Alicycliphilus denitrificans K601: one gene and its partner. The protein of the gene in region 2 binds, or shares a complex with, the protein of the main gene of each other region. Links are inferred from orthologs where the notes say so. Each region holds a gene or a part of one and is shown on either strand. Other genes may lie near its edges.

Region 1 (6,836 bases), 2.4 Mb from region 2 along the record:
CGAGGGCGGCGGCGCATCCGTGCCGCCCTGGCCCGGCGCGCGTTCGCCGCGCCAGCTCGCCATGAGGTCGTCGGCCATGGCCTGCAGCAGCCGGGCCTCGCGCTCGTCGAAGCTGCGCGGCTCGGCATCCATGAGGCACAGCGTGCCGAGCACGTGGCCTTCGCCGTCGCGCAGCGGCACGCCCGCGTAGAAGCGCAGCGCGCGCTCGCGCAGCAGAGGGTTGCCGGCGAAGCGCGCGTCGCGCGCGAGGTCGGGCACCACCAGCGGCCCGCCGCCGGCCACCACATGGCCGCAGAGCGAGAGAGCGCGCGGCATGGCCCCGCCACCGTGCACGCCATGCACGCAGCGCACGTGCTGCGTCCCGGCATCGACCAGCGAGATCATGGCCGTGGGCACGTCGAAGATGTCCGCCGCGCGCTGGGCCGCGCCCTGGCACAGCGCGGCCAGCGCGTCGCTGTGCAGCGCGCCGCTGGCATGCAGCGCGGCCACGCGCGCGGCGTCGCCCTCGGGCACGGGGGCGTTCTCGTAGTGGTTGCTGGCGGATGCACCCTGAATGCGGGTGATGCACAGCAGCGTCTCCTCGAACGAGGTGACGACGGCATCGGCGCCGAATTGCCCGAGCACCCCTTCGTCCGGCAGGCCCTCGGTCCCGTTCAGCAACGCCAGCACCACCTGCACGTGCGGCCAGCGGCGCTTGACGCGCCGGCACAGGTGGCGCGCAGAAGCGGACACAGCGGCCGGGTCGGGCGCGAGCCAGGCAAGGCAGACCACCTGCGCGCCGTCCAGCGCGGGGCCGGCCTCGTGCTGCGCGCCGCGCGAGTGCGCCTGCGCCGGGCAGCCCTGCAGCTGCAGCGCGTGCGCCAGCATGCGCGCGGCGAGCTGGTCCACCTCCCACTTGCCGCCGATACAGGCCACGCCGGGCCGCGCGGCGGCAATGGCGGGCGGCGGCGGGTACTGCTCGGCCAGTTCGTCCAGCAGTTCGTCCATGCCCTCCACCACGCGCAGCCGGTGGTGCGGCGTGGCCGCGCGCGCGTGGTCGCCCACGGCCATGCGCAGCACGGACAGGCCCGTGCCCGCATAGAACTCGCGCACCCCGCCCTGCGCGGCGTCGATCTGCTGCGCGCTCAGCTCGATGGCCTCGTCCGCGTCGCCGGCCAGCAGGCGCTGGTACACGCGCGTGGGCCCGTCGAGCGCAGGCTGGCTGCCCAGCAGCACGTCCAGGAAGGCGAGCTGCGGCAGATAGCGCCCCACGACCAGCAGGCACACGGTGAGCGGCGTGGACATGACCAGCCCCACCGGCCCCCACAGCGCCGTCCAGAACGTGGCGGAGACGATCAGCGACATGACCGACAGCCCCGTGCTCGCGCCGTAGAGCCAGGGCTCGACGACGTTGTTGCTGATGAGCTCCAGCACCGCGATCAGCCCGATGGTCCACAGCACAAGGCTCCAGCCCGGATCGACCGCGAACGCCAGCGCCACGGGGAAGGCGCTGGAGATCAGCGGCCCCACGTAGGGCACGAAGCGCATCACCGCCGCCAGCACGCCCCAGAGCAGCGCGCCCGGCACGCCGATGAACCACAGCCCCGCGGCCAGCGGAATGCCGTAGGTCGCGTTCACCAGCAGCTGCATGGTGAGGTAGCGCGTGATGCGGCCGCCCGCCTCGTCCATCGCGTCGGTGGCGCGGTGCAGGTCGCGCCCCCACAGGCGCAGCAGGCGGTCGCGCAGGTCCACGCGGTCGAGCAGAATGAAGACCACGAACACCAGCACCAGCGCGGCATCGGCCAGCGGCCCGCTCACGGAGCCCAGCGCCGCCATCGCCTGCTGCGCGGGCGAGACGGGCGGGGGCAGCACCTGCACCTTCTGCACGGCGGCGGGCGTGGCGGGGGTGGCCGCGTCCACCTCGCGCTGCACGATGTCCAGCGTGCGCTTGGCGCCGTCGAACATGCCGGGCGCGCGCATCTGCTTGCGCAGGTTGCGCAGCTTGCCGCGGATGGTGCTCTGGTAGGAGGGCAGCTCGGCGCTCAGCGCGCGCGCCTCGTTGGCCACCAGCGTGGCGCCCGCGCCCAGCACCAGCAGCGTGGCCAGCACCACCGCGAGCACGGCGGCCACGTCCGGCACGCGCAGGCGCCTGAGCCGGTCCACGAGCGGCGCGAGCACGAAGCTCAGCAGGAAAGCCAGCACCAGCGGCACGAGGATGGTGCGCCCGAAATACAGCCCCGCGATGATGAGCGCCGCGATGACGAGGCCGACCATCAGCCGCAGGCTGGGCACGAGCGATTCGAGCGCCAAGGCCCTGTGCGGGGGCAAGGAGGGATCCGGTTCGCCACGGTTCATGGTCTGGTCTTCTGGAACGTATCGGCCTAGGGCCTGCCATTGTCCCTATGCCCCGGCGGCGCCCGTGTAGGCCAAACGGCCAATTTGGGTCAAATAGCCACTCAAATCCCGCCCATCAAGCATCAGCAGCTATCAATACGATAGTTGCTCCAGCGTCTGCCCCACGTCCGCCTCCAGCTTGAGCGCCAGCAGGCCGTCGGCGCGCGTGCGGCCGCGGTTGATGGCGGCCACGGGCAGGCCCCGCTGCGCCGCCGCCTGCACGAAGCGATAGCCCGAATACACCATGAGCGATGAGCCCGCGACCAGCACCGCGTCGGCGCGGGCCAGGGCGGCGTGGGCCGCATCGACGCGCCCGCGCGGCACGCTCTCGCCGAAGAACACCACGTCGGGCTTGAGCAGGCCGGTGCCGCAGCGCGGGCACGGCGGCACGTCGAAGGATTGGAAGTCACGCCCCTCCAGGTCGGCGTCGCCGTCGGGCGCGGCGCTGGCCTGCAATGCGGCCCAGGCGGGGTTGCGCCGCAGCAGCTCGCGCTGCAGTTCGGCGCGGGGCGTGCGCGCCTCGCAGTCCATGCAGCGCACGGTGTCGATGCGGCCATGCAGGTCGATCACGCGCCGGCTGCCGGCGGCATGGTGCAGGCCGTCCACGTTCTGGGTCAGCAGCAGCTCGATGCGGCCCTGCCGCTCCAGCCGCGCGAGCGCATGGTGCGCCGCGCCGGGCCGCGCACCGCCCATCACGGGCCAGCCGGCGAGGCTGCGCGCCCAGTAGCGCCGGCGCGTGGCCGCGTCGCCCATGAAGGCCTGGTAGGTGACGGGCTGGGGGCGCTTCCAGTCGCCGTTCTCGTCGCGGTAGTCGGGAATGCCGGCCCCGGTGCTGCAGCCCGCGCCAGTGACCACGAACAGGCGCGGGTGGAGGCGCAGCCAGTCCCGCAGCGGCCCGATGGCAAGCCCCGGGTCACATGCCGGGGGCGATGCCTTCGGCATAGTCGTAGATGGCGCCCAGGATGGCCTCGGTGCGCTCGTCGTCGGCTTGTTCGCCCAGCTCGTCCAGGCGCTCGAACAGGGCGTCGAAGGTCAGGCCGCCGCCCTCGCCCTCCACCAGCATGGCGACGCGGTGCGCCTCCCAGCGCTCGTGCTCCTCGGGCGAGAGCGTCTGCGGGAAGTTGCGCGCGCGGTAGCGCCAGACCAGCTCGGCCAGGCGCTCGTCGTCAAACCCGGGGCGCTCGCGCGCGAGCTCTTCGGGCGAGAGCGCGCGCAGGCGGTTCAGGCGCCGGCGGTCCTCGTTGCCGAGGAAGCCGCCGTACAGGTCCTGGTCCACGTCCACGGGCCCCTCCTGCGGCCTTTGGAACACCTGGGCCCAGATGGCGCTCATGTCGGGCAGCCGGCGCGCGGCCTCGGCGTGCCGCGCGGCCTGCGCCATGTCCAGGCCCCAGCGCTGGGCCACGGCGGGCGTGAGCGTGTTCACGTTGCCCACCACCATGGGCGACTTGTTCAGGTGCACGCTCTTGAGCGGCAGGCGCGTGACGCCCTCGGGCAGGTCGGCCGCGCGCGTGAACAGGCGCTGGCGGATCTCGTCGGCGGAAAGCGTGGCCAGCTCGGCCGGGTCGTGCGCTAGGTCCCAGGCCAGCAGCTCGTTCTTGTTCGTGGGGTGGCTGGCCAGCGGCCACATCACGGCCAGGCACCCGCGCTCGGCGCCGAACATGCCCGAGACATGCAGGAACGGCCGGGCCGTCTGCGCGGTGGCGGGCAGGCGCAGCTCGGCCGCCACGCGGTCCTTCTTGCGCAGGCCGAGCGCGAAGTCGAACAGCCGGGGATTGCGCGCGCGCACGAGCCGCGCCAGCGCTATCGTCGCGCGCACGTCCGACAGCGCGTCGTGCGCGGCCTCGTGCGCCAGGCCGTTGGCCTTCGTCAGGTTCTCCAGCCTGAAGCTGGTCTTGCCATCGGCCACGGGCCACTCGATGCCGTCCGGGCGCAGCGCGTAGGCCAGGCGCACGACGTCCAGCAGGTCCCAGCGGCCGCACTGGTTCTGCCACTCGCGCGCGTAGGGGTCCATGAGGTTGCGCCAGAACATGAAGCGCGTGATCTCGTCGTCGAAGCGGATGGTGTTGTAGCCCACGCCGATGGTGCCGGGCAGCGCCAGCTCGGCCTCGATGCGCGCGGCGAACTGATGCTCGGGCACGCCCTTCTCCAGGCACAGCTGCGGCGTGATGCCAGTGATGAGGCATGACTGCGGGTCCGGCAGGTAGTCGTTGGCCGGCCGGCAGTACAGCATCAGCGGCTCGCCGATCTCGTTCAGCTGCGCATCGGTGCGTATGGCCGCGAACTGCGCCGGCCGGTCGCGGCGCGTGTCGGTTCCGAAGGTTTCGTAGTCGTGCCAGAGGAAGGTGTGCATGGGCAGGGAAAGTTGCAGCCGGAAACAAGGCAAGGCCCGAGTATGCATGGCCCGTGCCGTCACAATGGGCGCCATGCGTTCTCTGCTTCTGCCCACCGCCATAGGCCTGGCGGTCCTCGCGGGCTGCGCCAGCCAGCCCACCCCACCCGCCGCTCCCGCCCCCATTCCCGCTACGCCGCCACCGGCAGCCGCCACGCCCGCGCCGCTCCCCGCGCCCGAACCAGAACCCGCCGCCAGTGGCACGGCGGACACCATCGCGGGCTTCCACGCCTGGCTGGAGGCCTTCGCCCGGGAGGCGCTGGCGGCCGGCATCCACACGCAGACCGTGGACGCCATGCTGGCCCGCGCCCAGTGGCAGCCCCGGGTGGTGGAGCTCGACCGCGCCCAGCCCGAATTCACGCGAACGCCCTGGGCCTACCTGGACAGCGCCGTCTCGCCCCAGCGCGTGGCCCAGGGGCGCGAGCAGCGCCGCCTGCATGCCGCCGCTCTGGAAGCGGCCGAGCAGCGCTACGGCGTGCCGGCCAGCATCATCACGGCCATCTGGGGCATGGAGAGCAACTACGGCCGCAACTTCGGCAGCTTCTCCACCATCGACGCCCTAGCCACGCTGGCCTACGACGGCCGGCGCCGCGACTGGGCGCGCGGCGAGCTGCTGGCGACGCTGCGCATCGTGGACCAGGGCGACATGGCGGCCGACGCGCTCGTGGGCTCCTGGGCCGGGGCCATGGGCCACACGCAGTTCCTGCCCTCGGTGTTCCTGCGCTTCGCGGTGGACGCCGACGGCGACGGCCGCCGCGACATCTGGGGCAGCGTGCCCGACGTGGCCGCCTCCACGGCGAACTTCCTGGCCCACTCGGGCTGGAAGAGCGGCCAGCCCTGGGGCGTGGAGGTGCGGCTGCCGCCCGGCTTCGACTACGCGCGCGCTGAGCTGGGCGTGCGCCAGACGAGCGACGCCTGGGCCGCCGAGGGCGTGCGCGGCATCGACGGCGCCGCCCTGCCGCAGCTGCCGGACGCCTCCATCCTCACGCCCGCGGGCGCGCGCGGCCCGGCCATCCTGGTCGGCCCCAACTTCCGCGCCCTGCTGCGCTACAACAATTCGGTGAACTACGCCCTGGCCGTGGGCCTGCTGGCGCGCCGGATCGACGGCGGCGCGGGCCTGTCCACCCCCTGGCCGCGCGACCTGCAGCCCCTGTCGCGCAGCGACGTCAAGACATTGCAGGAACTGCTCAACGCCCGCGGCCTGGACGCCGGCACGCCTGACGGCGTGGCCGGCCCGGCCACGCGCGCCGGCGTGCGCCGCTACCAGCAGAGCCTGGGCCTGCCGGCCGACGGCTACGCCACGCGCGAGCTGCTGCAGCAGCTGCAGGAGCCATGAGGCTCAAGCTCTTTCATTGATAGCTGACAGCGCTTGATGGACGGGCGCTGGAGCCTGTTTTGACTGAAAATCACTCGAACCCGCGCCCCTCGCCCGCCTCCTCGTGGGTCACGCCGTCGCGTATGTGGTAAATGCGCTTGAAGGTGGGGATGATCTTCTCGTCGTGCGTGACGACGATGACGGCAGTCTGCAGGCGCCGCGCCATGTCGTTGAGGATGCGTATCACTGCCATCGCGCGCTGCGAATCGAGCGGCGCCGTGGGCTCGTCGGCCAGGATCACCGGCGGGCGGTTGACCAGGCCGCGAGCGATGGCCACGCGCTGCTGCTCGCCGCCCGACAGCTGCGAGGGCATGGCCTTGGCGCGGTGCTGCACGTCCAGCGCGGTGAGCAGCTCCAGCGCGCGCCGGCGCGCCTCGTCGTTGGGGACGCCGGCCAGCATGGGCAGCAGGGCCACGTTGTCGGTCGCGTCCAGGAACGGGATCAGGTAAGGCGCCTGGAACACGAAGCCGATCTGGTCGCGGCGCAGGGCGCCCAGGTCGCGGACCTTCCAGCCGTCGTCGTAGATGACCCGGTCGTCCAGCGTCATGCGCCCGGACGTGGGATCGATCACCGCGCCCAGGCACTTGAGCAGCGTGCTCTTGCCCGAGCCCGAGGGGCCGATCAGGCCCACCACCTCGCCGGGCGCAACCTGCATGTTCACGTCCTTGAGCGCCAGGAACGCCGTGTCGCCCGCGCCGT
Region 2 (6,779 bases):
GGGCCGAGCTCGGGCGGCACGACTTCATGTCGGTGGGCAAGACCTCGGGCAACCGCCTGCTCATGGACCTGGCCCTGGCCAACGTGCCCGACCGTCCCCAGTGCCTGTACGAGGCCAAGCACGTGACCACGCTGCTCGGCCTCGTGGAGGCGGGCCTGGGCGTGGCCGCAGTGCCCAGCCTGGCCATGCCGGGCAGGGACCATCCCACGCTGGTGTCGATCCCGCTCGTGGAGCCCGTGGTCACGCGGCAGATGGGGCTCATCAAGCGCCGGGGCAAATCGCTCTCGCCCGCGGCCCAGCAGCTCTACGACCTGCTGGTGGCCACGCGCTCCGCGCGCCCGCGCAGTGCGCCGGCGCCGCAAAAAATACAATCGGGGCGATGACAGCATCCACCAAGCAGCGCGTCGTCGTGGGCCTCTCGGGCGGCGTCGATTCGGCCGTCACGGCCCACCTCCTCAAGCAGCAGGGCCACGAGGTGGTCGGCATCTTCATGAAGAACTGGGAAGATGACGACGACAGCGAATACTGCTCCAGCCGCCAGGACTTCCTGGACGCCGCCAGCGTGGCCGACGTGATCGGCATCGAGATCGAGCACGTGAACTTCGCGGCCGAGTACAAGGACCGCGTGTTCGCCGAGTTCCTGCGCGAGTACCAGGCCGGCCGCACGCCCAACCCCGACGTGCTGTGCAATGCCGAGATCAAGTTCAAGGCCTTCCTGGACCACGCCATGCGCCTGGGCGCCGAGAAGATCGCCACGGGCCACTACGCCCGCGTGCGCCACAACCCGGCCACGGGCCTGTTTGAGCTGCTCAAGGGGCTGGACCCGGCCAAGGACCAGAGCTACTTCCTGCACCGGCTGAACCAGGAGCAGCTCGCGCGCACGCTGTTCCCCGTGGGCGAGCTGAGGAAGACCGAGGTGCGCCGCATCGCCGAGGAGATCGGTCTGCCCAACGCGAAGAAGAAGGACTCGACCGGCATCTGCTTCATCGGCGAGCGGCCGTTCCGCGAGTTCCTCAACCGCTACATCAGCCACGAGCCCGGCCCCATCCTGGACGACCGGGGCCGCAGGCTGGGCCGCCACGTGGGCCTGTCGTTCTACACGCTGGGCCAGCGCCAGGGGCTGGGCATCGGCGGCGTGAAGGAAAAGGGGGCGCAGCGCGGCGGCGGCGAGCATGCGCCCTGGTTCGTTGCGCGCAAGGAACTCGCCACCAACACCCTGCGCGTGGTGCAGGGCCATGACCACCCCTGGCTGCTGTCGCACCGGCTGGCCGCGCAGGACGCAAGCTGGGTCGCCGGCCGCCCCCCCGCCCCGGGCGCCTGCGCGGCCAAGACGCGCTACCGCCAGCAGGACGCGGCCTGCACCGTGCTGGCCGCGCAGGGCGGCGCCTTCAGCCTGCAGTTCCCCGAGGCCCAGTGGGCCGTGACGCCGGGCCAGTCCGCCGTGCTGTACGACGGCGAGGTATGCCTGGGCGGTGGCGTGATTGCGACGGTGGACGGCTGAGCGCCTGCGCCTGGGGGCCCGGCGGGATTGGTGAATACCCGAATAAGCCGGGCGCCGGACCCGGGTCTTCGCTATGGTGTGAAATTGCTTCAGGGTCGGTCTCCGGATTTTTCACGCTGGACTGCTGGCGGGCTTTCTACAGTCTCGTCCGCGCCGCTTGCCAGCCGGTAATCCACCGCTCCTGGACGCACGGGCGCTCTTCCTTCCAAAACCGGGACAACAACAAGGGGGCACAGGCTATGGTCTGGCAACAAATCTACGACCCACTGGGCAACATGGTCATCTCCACCGCGCTGGCAGCGGTGCCGGTGGTGGTCATGCTCGCGGCTCTGGGCTTCTTCCACATCAAGGCGCACATCGCCGCGGGCATGGGCCTGGCCGCGGCGCTGCTCGTGGCCATCTTCGTCTATGGCATGCCGGCCGACATGGCGGGGCGCGCGGCGCTGCTGGGCGGCTTCACGGGGCTGCTGCCGATCGGCTGGATCGTGCTCAACATCATCTTCCTGCACCAGCTCACCGAGCAGAACGGCAGCTTCGCCGTGCTGCAGGACTCGCTCTCGGGCATCACCGAGGACCGGCGCATCCAGCTGCTCCTGATCGCGTTCTGCTTCGGCGCCTTCTTCGAGGGCGCGGCGGGCTTCGGCACGCCCGTGGCGGTGACGGCGGCCATCCTCATCGGCCTGGGCTTCTCGCCGCTGGCGGCCTCGGGCCTGTCGCTGATCGCCAACACCGCGCCCGTGGCCTTCGGCGCGCTGGGCACGCCGGTGATCACGCTGGCCAAGGTGCACGGCTACGACCTCATGGAAGTGACGGCCATGATCGGCCGCCAGCTGCCCTTCTTCTCGCTGCTGGTGCCGTTCTGGCTCATCTGGGCCTTCGCCGGGCGCAAGGGCATGATGGAGATCTGGCCCGCCATCCTGGTGACGGGCGTGTCCTTCGCCATCCCGCAGTTCCTGGTGTCCAACTACATCGGGCCGGAGCTGGTGGACATCATCGCCGCCATCGTCTCCATGGTCTGCCTCGTGGCCTTCCTGCGCGTGTGGAAGCCCAGGACGGTCTGGACTTCGGCCTCGCTGCGCCACCATGACGTGAGCGCCGCCGAGGCCAAGCCGGCCAAGCCCGTCACGCGCCACAGCACGCAGGCGCTGGTGGCGGCCTGGACGCCCTGGGTGATCCTGTCGGTGTTCGTCTTCATCTGGGGCCTGCCTTCGGTCAAGACCTGGCTCAACGGCGTCTTCGCGCCCGCCTTCCCCATGGAAGGCCTGCACAACATGATCGAGAAGGTGCCGCCCGTGGTCGCCAAGCCCACGAAGGAAGGCGCGGTCTACACGCTGAACCTCCTGTCGGCCACCGGCACGGGCATCCTGCTGTCGGCCATCGTGAGCGCCTTCGTCATGAAGTACAACCCGGTCGCCATCGTGCGCACCTTCTTCAAGACGCTGTGGCTCGTGAAGTACTCGCTGCTGACCATCGTGCTCATGCTGGCGCTGGGCACGCTCACGCGCTACTCGGGCACCGACACCACGCTGGGCCTGGCCTTCGCCAACACGGGCGTGCTCTACCCGTTCTTCGGCACGCTGATGGGCTGGCTGGGCGTGGCGCTCACGGGCTCGGACACGGCGTCGAACGTGCTCTTCGGCGGCATGCAGAAGGTGGCGGCCGAGCAGCTGCACCTCTCGCCCAACCTCATGGGCGCGGCCAACAGCTCGGGCGGCGTGATGGGCAAGATGATCGACGCGCAGTCCATCGTCGTGGCCTCCACCGCCACGCGCTGGTTCGACCACGAGGGCGACATCCTGCGCTACGTGTTCTTCCACTCCATCGCGCTGGCCTGCCTGGTGGGCCTGTACGTGACCATGCAGGCCTACGTCTGGCCGTTCTCGCTGATGGTCGTGCACTGACGGTGTTTTTTTGGCTCCAGCGCTTGTCCATCAAGCGCTGGCAGCTATCACCACAATAGCAAACGGGCGCCCTGGGGCGCCCGTTGCCGTTGGGGCGGGACGGCGTTCAGAACGGAATGTCGTCGTCCATGTCGTCGAAGCCCGAGGCCGCGCGCGGCGGCTGGGCCACGGGCGCCGGGGCGGGGCGGGCAGCGGGTGGCGCGGGGCGCGGGGCGGGCGCGGCGCGGCGCGGGGCCTCGTAGCCGCCGCCATCGCCGCCGTAGCCGCCGTCGTCATAGCCGCCGCCCTGGCCGCCGCCGGAGCCGGCGCGGCTGCCCAGCATCTGCATGGTGTCGGCGCGGATCTCGGTGGTGTAGCGCTCCTGGCCGCTCTGGTCGGTCCACTTGCGCGTGCGCAGGCTGCCTTCCACGTACACCTGCGAGCCCTTGCGCAGGTACTGGCCCACGATCTCGGCCAGGCGGCCGTTGAAGACCACGCTGTGCCACTCGGTGGCTTCCTTGTTCTCGCCGGTGTTCTTGTCGCGCCAGCGGTCGGTGGTGGCGATGCGCACGTTGGCCACCTGGTCGCCGCTGGGGAAGGTGCGCATTTCGGGGTCGCGGCCGAGGTTGCCGACGATGATGACTTTGTTGACGGATGCCATGGGGAAAGATCCTTTGTGCGTCAGCCCGGAAGGCAGGAGAGGATTTCCGGGCCAGATGAGCCTGCTCGAGCGGCCCCTGCGAGGCCGCAGGTGCGCAGCATAGCGGCCTTGGGGCCGCTTGATGCGGCGAGGGCGAAAAAAATCAGTGGCCGCCGCGCCCCACGGGCCGCAGCGGCCAGGTGAGCGCCAGCCACAGGGCGGCCAGCAGCGCCGTGGCGGCGAACAGCCCGCCCGCGCCCGCCCACTTGGCCAGGGCTCCGCCCAGGGCGCCCCCGGCGAACAGGCCCAGGGACTGCAGCGTGTTGTACGCGCCCAGGGCCGCGCCGCGCAGATGGGCCGGGGCCATGCGCGAGACCAGGCTGGGCTGCGTGGCCTCCAGCATGTTGAAGCCGCAGAAGAACACGAACAGCAGCGTGCCGAGCAGCGCCACGGTGGGCGCGACGCCGCCGGCCACCAGCCCCCCCAGGGCGGCCTGCACCAGCGCGATCAGGCCGATCGACAGCAGCAGGGCCGCGCGCAGCCGCCCGCGCCGCTCCATGGCGAGCAGCCCTCCCATGGCGACGACCGATAGCACCAGCGCGGGCAGGTAGACGTGCCAGTGCACGTCCTTGGGCAGGCCCGCCTGCACCAGCATGGCGGGTACGGCCACCCACATGGCCATCTGTATGGTGTGCAGCGCGAACACGCCCAGGTTCAGGCGCAGCAGGTCGGCATGGCGCCATACGTCGGACGGGCGGCCCTGGGGCGCGGCGCCGTGGTGGCGCGTCTCGGGCGGCACCACCCACAGGATCAGCGCCACGCCGGCCAGCGCCAGCGCGAACGTGAGCACGAACAGGCCCGACAGGCCGACGTGGGCGGCCAGGAAGGGCGCCGCCACCAGCGCCACGGCGAACATCAGGCCGATGCTCATGCCCACGAGCGCCATGGCCTTGGTGCGCACGGCGTCGCGCGTCTGGTCGGCCAGCAGCGCGGTGACGGCGGCCGACACCGCCCCGGCGCCCTGCAGCGCCCGGCCCACCAGCAGGCCCATGACCGAGTCGGCCAGCGCCGCCACCAGACTGCCCGCGGCGAACACCAGCAGGCCGAGCGCGATGACGCGCTTCCTGCCGAAGCGGTCGGACGCCATGCCCAGCGGCAGCTGGAAGAACGCCTGCGTGAGCCCGTACATGCCCATGGCCAGCCCCACGAGCGCGGGGTCGTCGCCGCCGGCGTACTTGCGCGCCTCCAGCATGAATACGGGCAGCACCAGGAACAACCCCAGCATGCGCATGGCGAAGATGGCCGCCAGGCCGAGGCTGGAGCGCCGCTCCAGCGCCGTCATGCGCGAGGCGGGGGCCGCGGCGGCGGGCGGGGATGGGGAGGTGGTTGTGTCCGACACGGGGGCAGGCAGTGTTCAGGCAAAAGCCGCATTGTGGCGCAGCGCGGGTTTCCCGGTCCGGGCCAAGGGCCTGCCGCGCATCGGGCGCTGCCCTATCATGGTGGGTTTTCTTCGAGCACCCAGCGATGGCCGATACCGCCCCACTACCCGCCCCTCTGAGCGCGCCGGACGCAGGACGCCCGCTGGCGCAGGTGCTGCGCGGCGCCGGGCAGATCAGCATCCGCGGCGCGCGCACGCACAACCTCAAGAACATCGACCTGGACATACCGCGCAACCAGCTTGTGGTCATCACGGGGCTGTCGGGCTCGGGCAAGTCCAGCCTCGCGTTCGACACCCTGTATGCCGAGGGCCAGCGCCGCTACGTGGAGAGCCTGTCGGCCTATGCGCGCCAGTTCCTGGGGCGCCTGGACAAGCCCGACGTGGACCTGATCGAAGGCCTGTCGCCGGCGATCTCCATCGAGCAGAAGGCCACCAGCCACAACCCGCGCTCCACCGTGGGCACGGTGACCGAGATCCACGACTACCTGCGCCTGCTCTACGCGCGCGCAGGCACGCCCTACTGCCCCGACCATGGCCTGCCCCTGGCCGCGCAGACCGTGAGCCAGATGGTCGATGCCGTGCTGGCCCTGCCCGAGGACACGCGCCTGATGCTGCTGGCCCCGGTGGCGCGGCAAAAGAAGGGCGAGTTCGCCGAGCTGTTCGAGCAGATGCTGGCGCTGGGCTACGTGCGCTTGCGGGTGGACGGGCAGATCCACGAACACGAGGCGCTGCCCGAGCTCAAGAAGAACGAGAAGCACGACATCGACGTCGTGATCGACCGCCTGAAGGTGCGCCCGGACGCGCGCCAGCGCCTGGCCGAGAGCATCGAGGCCGTGCTGCGCGTGGGCGGCAGCGAGGGTGCGGGCCGCGTGCTGGCGCTGGAGATGGACACGGGGCGCGAGCACCTGTTCTCCGCCAGGTTCGCCTGCCCCGTGTGCAGCTACGCGCTGCCCGAGCTGGAGCCGCGGCTGTTCTCGTTCAACTCGCCCACGGGCGCCTGCCCGGCCTGCGACGGGCTGGGCCAGCAGGAGCTGTTCGATGCCGCGCGCGTGGTGGCCTTCCCGTCGCTCAGCCTGGCCAGCGGCGCCATCAAGGGCTGGGACCGGCGCAACGGCTACTACTTCGCCATGCTCGAGAGCCTGGCGCGGCACTACGGCTTCGACGTGGACACGCCCTTCGAGCAGCTGCCCGAGCGCGTGCGCCAGGTCGTCCTGCACGGCTCGGGCGAGGAGGAGATCGCTTTCAGCTACCTGCAGGGCAGCGGCAGCAGCAAGGGCAAGCCCATCGTCCGCAGCCACCCGTTCGAGGGCATCCTGCCCA

The links.
Region 1: the proteins of ssb (region 2) and sbcB are in contact, whole or in part, in a crystal structure (PDB 3C94), measured with the Escherichia coli proteins. The link is inferred for Alicycliphilus denitrificans K601 from one-to-one orthologs.

What each region holds. Positions count from the first base shown.
Region 1 is NC_015422.1:2,420,121-2,426,956, reverse strand. Bases 2,506-5,461 are described here. They hold sbcB (exodeoxyribonuclease I), read right to left. Parts: upstream 4,724-5,461; coding sequence 3,287-4,723; downstream 2,506-3,286. Other genes in these bases: ALIDE2_RS11560 (lytic murein transglycosylase), read left to right, coding at 4,797-5,461; ALIDE2_RS11570 (NAD-dependent protein deacetylase), read right to left, coding at 2,506-3,315. Also shown: ALIDE2_RS11575 (AI-2E family transporter), read right to left, coding at 1-2,334; more of ALIDE2_RS11570, read right to left, coding at 2,467-2,505; more of ALIDE2_RS11560, read left to right, coding at 5,462-6,098; ALIDE2_RS11555 (ABC transporter ATP-binding protein), read right to left, coding at 6,169-6,836. UniProt on the Escherichia coli protein: Degrades single-stranded DNA (ssDNA) in a highly processive manner.
Region 2 is NC_015422.1:4,858,087-4,864,865, reverse strand. Bases 2,276-5,174 are described here. They hold ssb (single-stranded DNA-binding protein), read right to left. Parts: upstream 4,043-5,174; coding sequence 3,509-4,042; downstream 2,276-3,508. Other genes in these bases: ALIDE2_RS22935 (MFS transporter), read right to left, coding at 4,185-5,174; ALIDE2_RS22945 (L-lactate permease), read left to right, coding at 2,276-3,402. Also shown: ALIDE2_RS22955 (LysR family transcriptional regulator), read left to right, coding at 1-383; tRNA 2-thiouridine(34) synthase MnmA, read left to right, coding at 380-1,501; more of ALIDE2_RS22945, read left to right, coding at 1,741-2,275; more of ALIDE2_RS22935, read right to left, coding at 5,175-5,363; excinuclease ABC subunit UvrA, read left to right, coding at 5,546-6,779. UniProt on the Escherichia coli protein: Plays an important role in DNA replication, recombination and repair. Binds to ssDNA and to an array of partner proteins to recruit them to their sites of action during DNA metabolism. Acts as a sliding platform that migrates on DNA via reptation.